Linked DNA regions of Variovorax sp. PBL-E5. The protein of the gene in region 1 interacts with the protein of each later gene in a pairwise test. Links are inferred from orthologs where the notes say so. Each region holds a gene or a part of one and is shown in the gene's direction. Other genes may lie near its edges.

Region 1 (5,725 bases):
CGTGCACCAGGATGTGCTCTTCAACACCCTGCTGTCGCCCTGCGCCTGGATGAAGATCACGCAAGGCGAAGCGCCGGTGACGGACGGCGCGCGGCCCTCCGACTACGAAGCGCTGTTCCGGCTCGCGATGGACACGCTGCGCCAGCATCCCTGGCCGGCCACCGAACCCTGTTTCGAACGGCTCGACATCCGCATCGATCTGCCGGGCGTCGCGGCCACGGCGGAGAGTGGTGCACCCTGGGTCGATCTTCACGAGGCGCTGCACGAGGATCTGTACTTCTCGCTGCTGGAGCTGTTCCAGCAGCGCAGCGGACGGCCGCCCGGCGATCGCCGCTTGCAGCCGGGCCAGATCGTGCCGGACGTGCGCGTGAGTGAAGGCGAAGTGGGCTTGCGCATCGGCTTGCGCGAATACCCGGCACCGATCGCCGATGAAGCGGCCGCGAACGACATGCCGCTCGACAGGATTACGGCCCCGCTCGGCTTCGCGCGCATCGCGCAGGAACTTGCCGGGATTCCCGGTCAGCGCTTCGAAGCCACGAGCCGGCAAGGCCGGGCCGTGGTCGGCATCTACCATCCAGGCGCCGGTCCGGCGGTGATCGTCAGCGGCGGCCAGCATGCCAACGAGACCTCGGGCGTCGTCGGCGCGCTGCGCGCCGCGCGGCATCTGGCCGCGCAGCCGGACGCGCACTTCGCGCTGATCGCGCTCGAGAACCCCGACGGCTACGCGCTGCACCGCGAGCTCTGCGCGCACTCGCCGCAGCACATGCACCATGCGGCACGCTACACGGCGCTGGGCGACGACGTCGAATACCGCGAGCATGCGCCCTTCCACGAGCGCGAGGCGCGGTACGAAGCGCTGCGCCTGTCGGGCGCCGCATTGCACATCAACCTGCACGGCTACCCGGCCCACGAGTGGACGCGCCCGCTGAGCGGCTATCTCCCGCGCGGCTTCGAACTGTGGACGGTGCCCAAGGGCTTCTTCCTGATCCTGCGCTACCGCAAGGGATGGGCGGACACGGCGCGGCGGCTCGCCGAGCATGTCTGCGGCCGGCTGGCAGAGCGGCTCGAACTCATGGCCTTCAACGCGGCCCAGCTCGCCACTTACAATACGCATGCTGGCGAGCTTCCCTTCGAAGTCATCCACGGCACGGCCTGCTCCCTCAGCGAGGTCGACCGCCCCGGACCCGCCCTGACCCTGATCACCGAGTTTCCGGACGAAACGATCTACGGTGGTTCCTTCGTATTTGCCCACGACACCCAGACCGCCGCCGTGCTGGCCGCGGTCGAAGCCATAGGCCTGATTTCGCCGAGTCCATGATCACCCTGAAGAACGTCATCCTGCGCCGCAGCGCCAAAGTGCTGCTCGACGGCGCGAGCGTCACCATCAACCCCGGCGAGAAGGTCGGGCTGGTGGGACGCAACGGCGCCGGCAAGTCCACCTTGTTCGCGCTCTTCAACGGCACGCTGCACGAGGACGGCGGCGACTTCTCGCTGCCACGCCAGTGGCGCATGGCCCAGGTCGCGCAGGACATGCCCGAAACCGAGGAAGGCGCCAGCGATTTCGTGGTCGGCGGCGACACGCGGCTGGTGGAACTGCGCCAGGCCCTGGCGGCCGCCGAAGCGGCGCACGAGACCGACCCCGACGATCACGACATGGGCATGGCCCTGGCCCATGCCTACACCGACCTCGCCGATGCGGGCGAGCACGATGCGGTGCCGCGCGCCCAGGCGCTGGTCCTCGGCCTCGGCTTCAAGGTGCACCAGCTCGACCAGCCGGTCAACAGCTTCTCGGGCGGATGGCGCATGCGCCTGCAACTGGCGCGCGCGCTGATGTGCCCGAGCGACCTGCTGCTGCTCGACGAACCCACCAATCACCTGGACCTGGACGCCCTGGTCTGGCTCGAGTCCTGGCTGCAGAAATACGCCGGCACCATGATCGTGATCAGCCACGACCGCGAATTCCTCGACGCCGTGACCGACGTCACGCTGCACATCGAGCATGCCAAGCTCACGCGCTATGGCGGCAACTACAGCGCCTTCGAAACGCTGCGTGCGCAGCAGATGGAGCTGCAGCAGTCCGCCTTCACCAAGCAGCAGGACAAGATCGCGCATCTGCAGAAATTCATCGACCGCTTCAAGGCCAAGGCGAGCAAGGCCAAGCAGGCGCAGAGCCGGGTCAAGGCGCTGGAGCGCATGGAAAAGGTGGCGCCGCTGCTGGCCGAGGCCGATTTCACCTTCGAATTCAAGGAGCCGGGCAACATCCCGAACCCGATGCTCTCGATCAGCGATGCGAGCTTCGGCTACCGGGCCGAAGGCGAGCCGCCGAAGACCATCCTGCGCGGCGTGAGCCGCTCGGTGCTGGCCGGCCAGCGCATCGGCATCCTGGGTGCCAACGGACAGGGCAAGTCGACGCTGGTCAAGACCATCGCGCGCGAAATGGGCGCGCTGGCCGGGACGGTGACCGAGGGCAAGGGCCTCAACATCGGCTATTTCGCGCAGCAGGAACTCGACGTGCTGCGCCCGCAGGACACGCCGCTCGAGCACATGGTGCGCATGGCGCGCGAGCTCGGCGCGAGCGTCAAGGAGCGCACCGGCGAGCAGGACCTGCGCGGCTTCCTCGGCAGCTTCAATTTCAGCGGCGACATGGTCAAGCAGCCGGTTGGCACGATGAGCGGCGGCGAGAAGGCGCGCCTGGTGCTGGCCATGATGGTCTGGCAGCGCCCCAACCTGCTGCTGCTCGACGAGCCGACCAACCATCTGGACCTGGCGACGCGCGAGGCCCTGGCCGTCGCGCTCAACGAGTTCGAAGGCACGCTGATGCTGGTGAGCCATGATCGGGCGCTGCTGCGTTCCGTCTGCGACGAGTTCTGGCTGGTCGGGCGCGGCGTCGTCGCCGACTTCGACGGCGATCTCGACGACTACCAGCGCTACCTGCTGGACGAGGCCAAGCGCCAGCGCGAAGAGGCCAAGGCGGCCACGCGCGACGCGATCGCCGCTGTCGCCGTGGCCGAAGCGCCGCCGCCCGCCGTCCAGGCAGCGAAGACGCAGGCGCCCGCGGCCCCCGAGGCGGCGTCCGGCAGGACTCAGCGCAAGGCCGACGCGCAGGACCGCCAGCAGCGCAGCGACCAGGCCAAGCCGCTCAAGCGCGAGCTCGCGCAGATCGATCAGCGACTCGCCAGCGCCGGCGCCGAGAAGGCCTCGCTGGAAGCCCGGCTGGCCGCGCCGCTTGCAGCGGCGGAGATCGCCGAGGCCGGCAAGCGGCTCAAGGCCCTGAACGACGAGATCGGCGAGCTCGAGGAGCGCTGGCTGGCCCTGTCGGATCAGCTGGAGGCGCTCGCCGCATAACGAATAGGCGTGATAGGCTGCACGAAGCATGCCTTCGGCCATCGAACTTGCCCAGGGGGATCCCCAGCTCATTGCCGCGATCCAGCGCAGCCGGCGCCTGCTCGGGCGCAAGGCGCTCATCGCTGCCGCGGCGAGCGCGGTCCCGCTGCCGGGTGTCGACTGGGCCGCCGATGCTGCCCTGCTCACGCGGCTGGTTCCGCAGATCAGCGCCGAATTCGGCCTCTCGGTGACCCAGATCGAACGCCTGGCGCCGCACGAGCGCGACCGGATCCAGAAAGCGGCATCGGCGGTCGGCGCCTTGCTGGTCGGCAAGTTCGTGACGCGCGAGCTGCTGCTCAGGCTGGCGCGCCATGCCGGGATCCGGCTGACGGCGCAGCAGGCAGCCAAATACGTCCCGGTCGCGGGCCAGGTGGTATCTGCCGCGCTGGGCTACGCCGCGCTGCGCACGCTGGGCGAGCTGCACATCCGGGATTGCGTCAAGGTCGCGCAGTCTGTCGGACGCAGGCTTCCCTCGCCTCTGGCCCCCGAGGAAGGAGGGCCGGATAGGCCGCGAACCCCTTCGCGCCTCACTCGAACATGGGATCGCCTGCGGCTGCGATGAGGCCGACCATCGCAGGCCGTTTGCCCCCACAGGCTGTTGGCCTACCACGACACGCGATCCTGGACAATTGGCCAAGAGGGTCATAATCACCATACTCGGGTACGGATGCGGAGACGACCGGCAAAGGCGACACGAGACAGATCAAGGTGACGTCGTTCCGCACGGCGAAATCGGAGGAGCGGAAGATGAATGAGACAGACCTTGCAGCAGCGATAGAAAGGCTCATGGCCCGAGTCGACTACTACCTGCACTGCGAATTGGACGAAGAGTACGACCACGATCGGCCGGATACCGCGCGCCACCTGCTCGAAGCAGCGCTGAGGCAGGAACTGCTGCGCGCCAGCGCAGTCGGCATGGTGTCTGCCATCACCACCGCCGGCGCTTCCGCCCTGGACGACGAAACCCCCTGACACCGCTGCCGAAGCCTGCAAGCAGTCCTTGCAACGCTGATTGGGCTCGTCCCGCACCGGCCGGTGCGCTGGCGAACACGGTGCGCTAGAGTCGACCGCAGTGGACAGCCTCGACCTGATCAAGACCTTCTGCGAAGTTGCCGCGCACGGCAGCTTCTCGCGCGCCGCCAAGAAGCTCGACATGTCGAAGGCTTCCGTGAGCAAGTACGTGGCCGAGCTGGAAACCCGCTTCGGCGTGCGGCTGCTCAATCGCTCGACACGTTCCGTGAGCCTGACCGATGCCGGCGTGCTGCTGCTCGAGCGAAGCAAGCCCGTTCTCGAAATGGTGGAGCTCACCCAGGCCGAACTCCAGGAGCATGCGAGCCGGCCCACCGGCCGCCTGCGCATCGCGGCACCGCACGGCATGGGACAGGGCGATCTGCCCAAGCTGCTCGGGCAATTCATGGGGCACTACCCTGAAGTCAGCCTCAGCGTGCAATTCAGCAGCCGCACGATCGACATGGCCGAAGAAGCCATCGACCTGGCGCTGCGTTTCGGCCCGATCGAGGACGACAACCTGATCGTGCGCAAGCTGGCGCTCGTCAAGCTGGCCGTCTGCGCATCGCCGGCCTACTGGAAGAAGCACGGCACGCCGCTGCATCCTGCCGAGCTGTCCGACCACGAGGCGCTCACCCATTCGCGTTCCGGCCCGCATCCGCAGTGGCGCTTCGAAGTCGATGGCCATCCGCTCGACGTGGCTGTCAAAAGCCGGATGGATGCGACCGAGAACGCCGCATTGGTCCAGGTGGCGCTGCAGGGCTTCGGCGTGGTCTATATGCCGGCCCTCATGGTGCAATCGCACATCGACCATGGCGATCTGGTGCCTGTGCTGCAGGACCATGTTCGCAACGACATGTGGCTTTCCGCCGCCTACCTGCAGCGACGCCACAACAGCGCAGCCTTGCGGGCACTGCTGGATTTCCTGCAGACGCGGATCGGCGTGAAGGATGTCGCAGGGCGCTGAAGCGCAGGGATGCGGGTCGTCTGGCGGGGACGCCTCGCATCCGACGCAACCCGCCGATGCCCAATTTCGAATCCGGGTCGCACTCGGCCGGGCCGGCGATCGACGCCGCCCTCTCTTTATCTATGACTCTTCCGGCTAGCCCGTGAAGATGTTGTAGTCCGCACGATTCGCGTCATAACAGCTCAAGGGAAGGTGAGCCGCGCAAGCCGATCAAGAAGCCCAAGCGCACGCGGGGCGCAAGGCTGAGAAGAAAAGCGCATGACGATGATCACAGGCTCTTCGGGGCCTTCTTCGTGACGTGGAAGTGCCGGCAATCGGCGTGGCGACAAAACTAGATGCCACAGCCCTCAGCCAAACGCTTGTTCG
Region 2 (6,125 bases), 590 kb from region 1 along the record:
GTGTTTTTCATCGCGCCATGATGCGTACGAAGGATCGACCGCAGAGGTAAAGTCGCTGGAAGAAACCATCGCAGGAGACAAGTGCCCATGAGCCGCTACGCCGAGTTCTACCGCCGTTCCATCGAGACACCTGAAGCCTTCTGGACCGAAGAGTCCAGGCTGATCGACTGGCACACGCCGCCGCAGCAGATCCTCGATGCCGGCAAGCCGCCATTCGCCAACTGGTTCGTCGGCGGCCGCACCAACCTCTGTCACAACGCGGTGGACCGCCACCTGGCCACGCGCGGCGATCAGCCTGCACTCATCTTCGTCTCCACCGAAACCGGCACCGAGAAGACCTTCAGCTTCAAGGAGCTGCATGTCGAAGTGCAGCGCATGGCCGCCAGCTTCATCGCCCTCGGCGTAGGCCAGGGCGACCGCGTGCTGATCTACATGCCGATGGTCCCCGAGGCCGCCTTCGCGATGCTGGCCTGCGCGCGCATCGGTGCCATCCATTGCGTGGTCTTCGGCGGCTTCGCCAGCGTCTCGCTGGCCTCGCGCATCGACGATGCGACCCCCAAGCTGATCGTCAGCGCCGATGCCGGCTCGCGCGGCGGCAAGGTGCTGCCCTACAAGCCGCTGCTCGACGAAGCGATCCGGATCTCCCGGCACAAGCCCGCGTCCGTGCTGCTCACCGATCGCGGATTGGCCCCGATGGACCTGGTCGAAGGGCGCGACCACCTGGCCGCCCCCTTGCTGGAGGCCCATCGCGATGCCCAGGTGCCCTGCACCTGGCTCGATGCCGCCGACATCAGCTACACCATCTACACCAGCGGCACCACCGGCAAACCCAAGGGCGTGCAGCGCGACACCGGCGGCTACGCGGTCGCGCTGGCCGCCAGCATGAAGCACATCTTCGACGGCCGCGCCGGCGAAACCTACTTCTCGACCAGCGACATCGGCTGGGTCGTCGGCCACAGCTACATCGTCTACGGGCCGCTGATCGCCGGCATGGCCACCCTCATGTACGAAGGCCTGCCCACGCAAGGCCTCGACGGCCAGCCCGATGGCGGCATCTGGTGGCGTCTGGTCGAGAAGTACAAGGTCACCGTGATGTTCAGCGCGCCGACCGCGGTGCGCGTGCTGCGCAAGCAGGATCCCGCGCTGCTCAAGAAATACGATCTCTCCAGCCTGCGCGCGCTGTTCCTGGCGGGCGAGCCACTCGACGAGCCGACCGGGCGCTGGATCGCCGAGGGTCTGGGCGTGCCGGTCATCGACAACTACTGGCAGACCGAATCGGGCTGGCCGATCCTCACCGTGGCCAATGGCGTCGAAGCCACGCCGAGCAAGTTCGGCAGCCCCGGCATTCCGATGTACGGCTTCAATGTGAAGATCCTTCACGAGTCGACCGGCGAAGAACTGACGGGCGCTCACGAGAAGGGCGTGGTCGTGATCGAAGGCCCGACGCCGCCGGGCTTCATGCAGACCATCTGGCGGGACGACGAGCGCTTCCTCAACACCTACTGGAAGACCGTGCCCGGCAAGCTGGTGTACTCGACCTTCGACTGGGGCATCCGCGACGAGGACGGCTATTTCTACATCCTAGGGCGCACCGACGACGTGATCAACGTTGCCGGCCACCGGCTGGGCACGCGCGAGATCGAGGAATGCGTCTCCGGTCACAAGGGCGTTGCCGAGGTCGCGGTGGTCGGTGTCGCCGATGCGCTCAAGGGGCAGGTCGCGATGGCCTTCGTCGTGCCGAAAGACGGCGCGGCGCTGGCGGATGCCGCGGCGGCGCACAAGCTCGAAGGCGACATCATGAAGCGCGTGGCCGACCAGCTGGGCGCACTGGCGCGGCCTTCGCGGGTTCGCTTCGTGGGCGCGCTGCCCAAGACGCGCAGCGGCAAGCTGCTGCGGCGCGCAATCCAGGCCGTGTGCGAGCAGCGCGACCCCGGCGACCTCACCACCATGGACGATCCGGCCGCACTCGAGCAGATCCGGCAACTGCTCGCGGCCTGACGCTTCTTGAGAAGCCCGCAACTGCCGTCACATGGGTGACGTGGCACAATGCGAAGGTACCTAGGCCCTTCCCCAGCCACAGTCGCATCCGCCAATCGGTTCAGCCGTGTCGCGGAAGGTTTCTCAAACCAGCTAGTGCTTCCCGCAGGGAAGCGAAGGTCAGCGGAATATGAGCGATTCTTCGTCCGTCTACAGCGCCTACCAAGGCAATACCTACCTCTTCGGCGGCAATGCGCCCTATGTCGAAGAGATGTACGAGAACTACCTCTCCAACCCGGGCAGCGTGCCCGACAACTGGCGCTCCTACTTCGACGCGCTGCAGCACGTGCCCGCCACCGACGGCAGCAATGCGCGCGACGTGCCGCACCTGCCGGTCGTCAACGCCTTCGCCGAACGCGCCAAGCAGGGCACGACCAAGGTCGTGGTCGCCAGCGGGGCCGACTCCGAACTCGGCCGCCAGCGCACCGCCGTCCAGCAGCTGATCGCCGCCTACCGCAACGTCGGCGCCCGCTGGGCCGACCTCGATCCGCTCAAGCGCGCCGAGCGTCCTGCGATTCCGGAGCTCGAGCCCTCGTTCTACGGCTTCACCGATGCCGATCTCGAGACGGTGTTCAACACCAGCAACACCTTCTTCGGCAAGGACACGATGTCCCTGCGCGACCTGCTCAATGCGCTGCGCGAAACCTATTGCGGCACGATGGGCGCCGAGTACATGTACATGACCGACCAGGGGCAGAAGCGCTGGTGGCAGCAGAAGCTCGAGAGCGCCCGCACCAACCCGCAGCTCAACACGGAAGAGAAGAAGCACATCCTCGAGCGCCTGACCGCGGCCGAAGGCCTCGAGCGCTTCCTCCACACCAAGTACGTCGGCCAGAAGCGCTTCTCGCTCGAAGGCGGCGAAAGCTTCATCGTGTCGATGGACGAACTCATCAACGATGCCGGCGCCAAGGGCGTGCAGGAAATCGTGATCGGCATGGCGCACCGCGGACGCCTCAACGTGCTGGTCAATTCGCTCGGCAAGCTGCCGGCCGACCTGTTCGCCGAGTTCGACCACACGGCGCCCGAGGAACTGCCCAGCGGCGACGTCAAGTACCACCAGGGCTTCAGCTCCGACGTCACCACGCCCGGCGGCCCGGTGCACCTGAGCCTGGCCTTCAACCCGTCGCACCTCGAGATCGTGAACCCGGTGGTCGAAGGCTCCGTGCGCGCGCGCATGGACCGCCGCGCCGACCCGCTCGGCAAGCAGGTGCTGCCGGTCATCGTGCACGGCGACGCGGCCTTCGCGGGCCAGGGCGTCGTGATGGAAACGCTGGCCCTGGCCGAGACGCGCGGCTACCACACGGGCGGCACGGTGCACATCGTGATCAACAACCAGATCGGCTTCACCACCAGCGATCCGCGCGACAGCCGCTCCACGCTGTACTGCACCGACATCGTCAAGATGATCGAGGCGCCGGTGCTGCACGTGAACGGCGACGACCCCGAAGCGGTGGTCCTCGCGACGCAGCTCGCACTCGACTTCCGCATGGAGTTCCAGAAGGACGTGGTGGTCGACATCATCTGCTTCCGCAAGCTCGGCCACAACGAGCAGGACACGCCCTCGCTGACCCAGCCGCTGATGTACAAGAAGATCGCCGCCCACCCGGGCACGCGCAAGCTGTACGCCGACAAGCTCGCGGCCCAGGGCCTCGGCGCCACGCTCGGCGACGACATGGTCAAGGCGCAGCGTGCCGCCTTCGATGCCGGCAAGAACACCTCCGACCCGGTGCTGACCAACTTCAAGAGCAAGTATGCGGTCGACTGGAGTCCCTTCCTCAACAAGAAGTGGACCGATGCCGGCGACACCGCCATTCCCACCGCGGAATGGAAGCGCCTGGCCGAACGCATCACCAAGGCGCCGGACAACTTCACCGTCCATCCGCTGGTCAAGAAGGTGCTGGACGACCGCGCCGCCATGGGCCGCGGCGACGCCAACGTCGACTGGGGCATGGGCGAGCACATGGCCTTCGCCTCGCTGGTCGCCAGCGGCTACCCGGTGCGCCTGTCGGGCGAAGACAGCGGACGCGGCACCTTCACGCACCGGCATGCGGTGCTGCACGACCAGAACCGCGAGAAGTACGACACCGGCACCTACACGCCCTTGCAGAACGTGGCCGACAACCAGGCGCCCTTCGTCGTCATCGACTCGATCCTGTCCGAAGAGGCCGTGCTGGCCTTCGAGTACGGCTATGCATCCAACGACCCGAACACGCTGGTGATCTGGGAAGCGCAGTTCGGCGATTTCGTCAACGGCGCACAGGTCGTCATCGACCAGTTCATTGCTTCGGGCGAGGTCAAGTGGGGCCGCGTCAACGGCATCACGCTGATGCTGCCGCACGGCTACGAAGGCCAGGGCCCGGAGCACAGCTCCGCACGCCTGGAGCGCTTCATGCAGCTCGCGGCCGATGCCAACATGCAGATCGTGCAGCCGACGACGGCCAGCCAGATCTTCCACGTGCTGCGCCGGCAGATGGTGCGCAACCTGCGCAAGCCGCTGGTCATCATGACGCCCAAGTCGCTGCTGCGGAACAAGGATGCGACCTCGCCCTTGTCCGAGTTCACCAAGGGCGGCTTCCAGACGGTCATCCCCGACAGCCGGGACTTGAAGGCCGACAAGGTCAAGCGCCTGGTCGCATGCTCGGGCAAGGTCTACTATGACCTGGCCAAGAAGCGCGAGGAACGGGGCAGCGATGACGTGGCGATCGTGCGCGTCGAACAGCTCTATCCCTTCCCGCACAAGGCCTTCGCCGCCGAGCTCAAGAAGTACCCCAATCTGGTGGACGTGGTCTGGTCGCAGGACGAGCCGCAGAACCAGGGCGCCTGGTTCTTCGTGCAGCACTACATCCACGAGAACATGCAGGAAGGCCAGCGCCTGGGCTATTCGGGCCGCGCGGCCTCGGCCTCGCCGGCGGTCGGCTACTCGCATCTTCACCAGGAACAACAGAAGGCGCTGGTCGACGGTGCGTTCGGCAAGCTCAAGGGCTTCGTGCTGACCAAGTGAGTCGCGCGGTTTCTTCATCTCTCTCATTCAACACAAGAACGCGAAGCGGAGCTGCCTCCCCATGTCTATCGTAGAAGTCAAAGTCCCCCAGCTGTCCGAATCGGTGGCCGAAGCCACCCTGCTCACCTGGAAGAAGAAGGCCGGCGAAGCCGTCGCCATCGATGAAATCCTGATCGAGATCGAAACCGACAAGGTGGTGCTCGAAGTGCCGGCGCCGTATGCCGGCGTGCTGGCCGAGATTGTCCAGCCCGACGGCGCGACGGTCGCGGCCGAGCAGGTGATCGCGAAGATCGACACCGAAGGCAAGGCCGGCGCAGCAGCGCCCGCCGCGGCACCCGCTGCTGCTCCTGCGGCCGCTCCGGCGCAGGCCGCTGCCGCTGCATCGACCGGAGGGTCGAAGTCCGACGTGGCGATGCCCGCAGCGGCCAAGCTGCTGGCCGACAACAACCTGCAGACCCGCGACGTGGCCGGCACCGGCAAGGACGGCCGCGTGACCAAGGGCGACGTGCTCGGTGCGGTGGCAGGCGGCACGCCGGCCAAGGTGCCGGCACCGGCACCGGCCGCGGTCATTCCGACCGGCGCACCGAAGACTGCGCTGCCGCGGGTCGCCGCTCCCGCGCGCGCGCCCGACCTCGGCGAGCGCCCCGAAGAGCGCGTGCCGATGAGCCGCCTGCGCGCCCGCATCGCCGAGCGTCTGCTGCAATCGCAATCGACCAATGCGATCCTGACCACCTTCAACGAGGTGAACATGGCGCCGGTCATGGAGATGCGCAAGAAGTTCCAGGACGCCTTCACCAAGGAGCACGGCGTCAAGATCGGCTTCATGAGCTTCTTCGTCAAGGCCGCGGTGCATGCGCTCAAGAAGTACCCGGTGATCAACGCCTCGGTGGACGGCAACGACATCGTGTATCACGGCTACTTCGACATCGGCATCGCGGTCGGTTCGCCGCGCGGCCTGGTGGTGCCGATCCTGCGCAATGCCGACCAGATGAGCTTTGCCGACATCGAGAAGAAGATCGCCGAATACGGCCAGAAGGCCAAGGACGGCAAGCTCGGCATCGAGGAAATGACCGGCGGCACCTTCTCG

What was found. The genes of interacting proteins can lie anywhere in the genome.
Region 2: the proteins of WDLP6_RS12915 (region 1) and WDLP6_RS10105 interact in binary tests that used the Escherichia coli proteins (3 or more experiments, as listed by UniProt). The link is inferred for Variovorax sp. PBL-E5 from one-to-one orthologs.

Annotation. Positions count from the first base shown.
Region 1 is NZ_LR594671.1:2,645,265-2,650,989, reverse strand. The notes cover bases 831-3,829. They hold WDLP6_RS12915 (ABC-F family ATP-binding cassette domain-containing protein), read left to right. Parts: upstream 831-1,314; coding sequence 1,315-3,345; downstream 3,346-3,829. Other genes in these bases: WDLP6_RS12910 (hypothetical protein), read left to right, coding at 3,374-3,829; WDLP6_RS12920 (peptidase M14), read left to right, coding at 831-1,318. Outside these bases: more of WDLP6_RS12920, read left to right, coding at 1-830; more of WDLP6_RS12910, read left to right, coding at 3,830-3,946; WDLP6_RS12905 (hypothetical protein), read left to right, coding at 4,171-4,356; WDLP6_RS12900 (LysR family transcriptional regulator), read left to right, coding at 4,457-5,359. UniProt on the Escherichia coli protein: Genetic data indicate it may be involved in ribosome assembly or function.
Region 2 is NZ_LR594671.1:2,060,291-2,066,415, forward strand. The notes cover bases 1,840-5,238. They hold WDLP6_RS10105 (2-oxoglutarate dehydrogenase E1 component), read left to right. Parts: upstream 1,840-2,167; coding sequence 2,168-5,038; downstream 5,039-5,238. Other genes in these bases: WDLP6_RS10100 (propionate--CoA ligase), read left to right, coding at 1,840-1,998; odhB (2-oxoglutarate dehydrogenase complex dihydrolipoyllysine-residue succinyltransferase), read left to right, coding at 5,100-5,238. In the rest of the region: more of WDLP6_RS10100, read left to right, coding at 34-1,839; more of odhB, read left to right, coding at 5,239-6,125. UniProt on the Escherichia coli protein: E1 component of the 2-oxoglutarate dehydrogenase (OGDH) complex which catalyzes the decarboxylation of 2-oxoglutarate, the first step in the conversion of 2-oxoglutarate to succinyl-CoA and CO(2).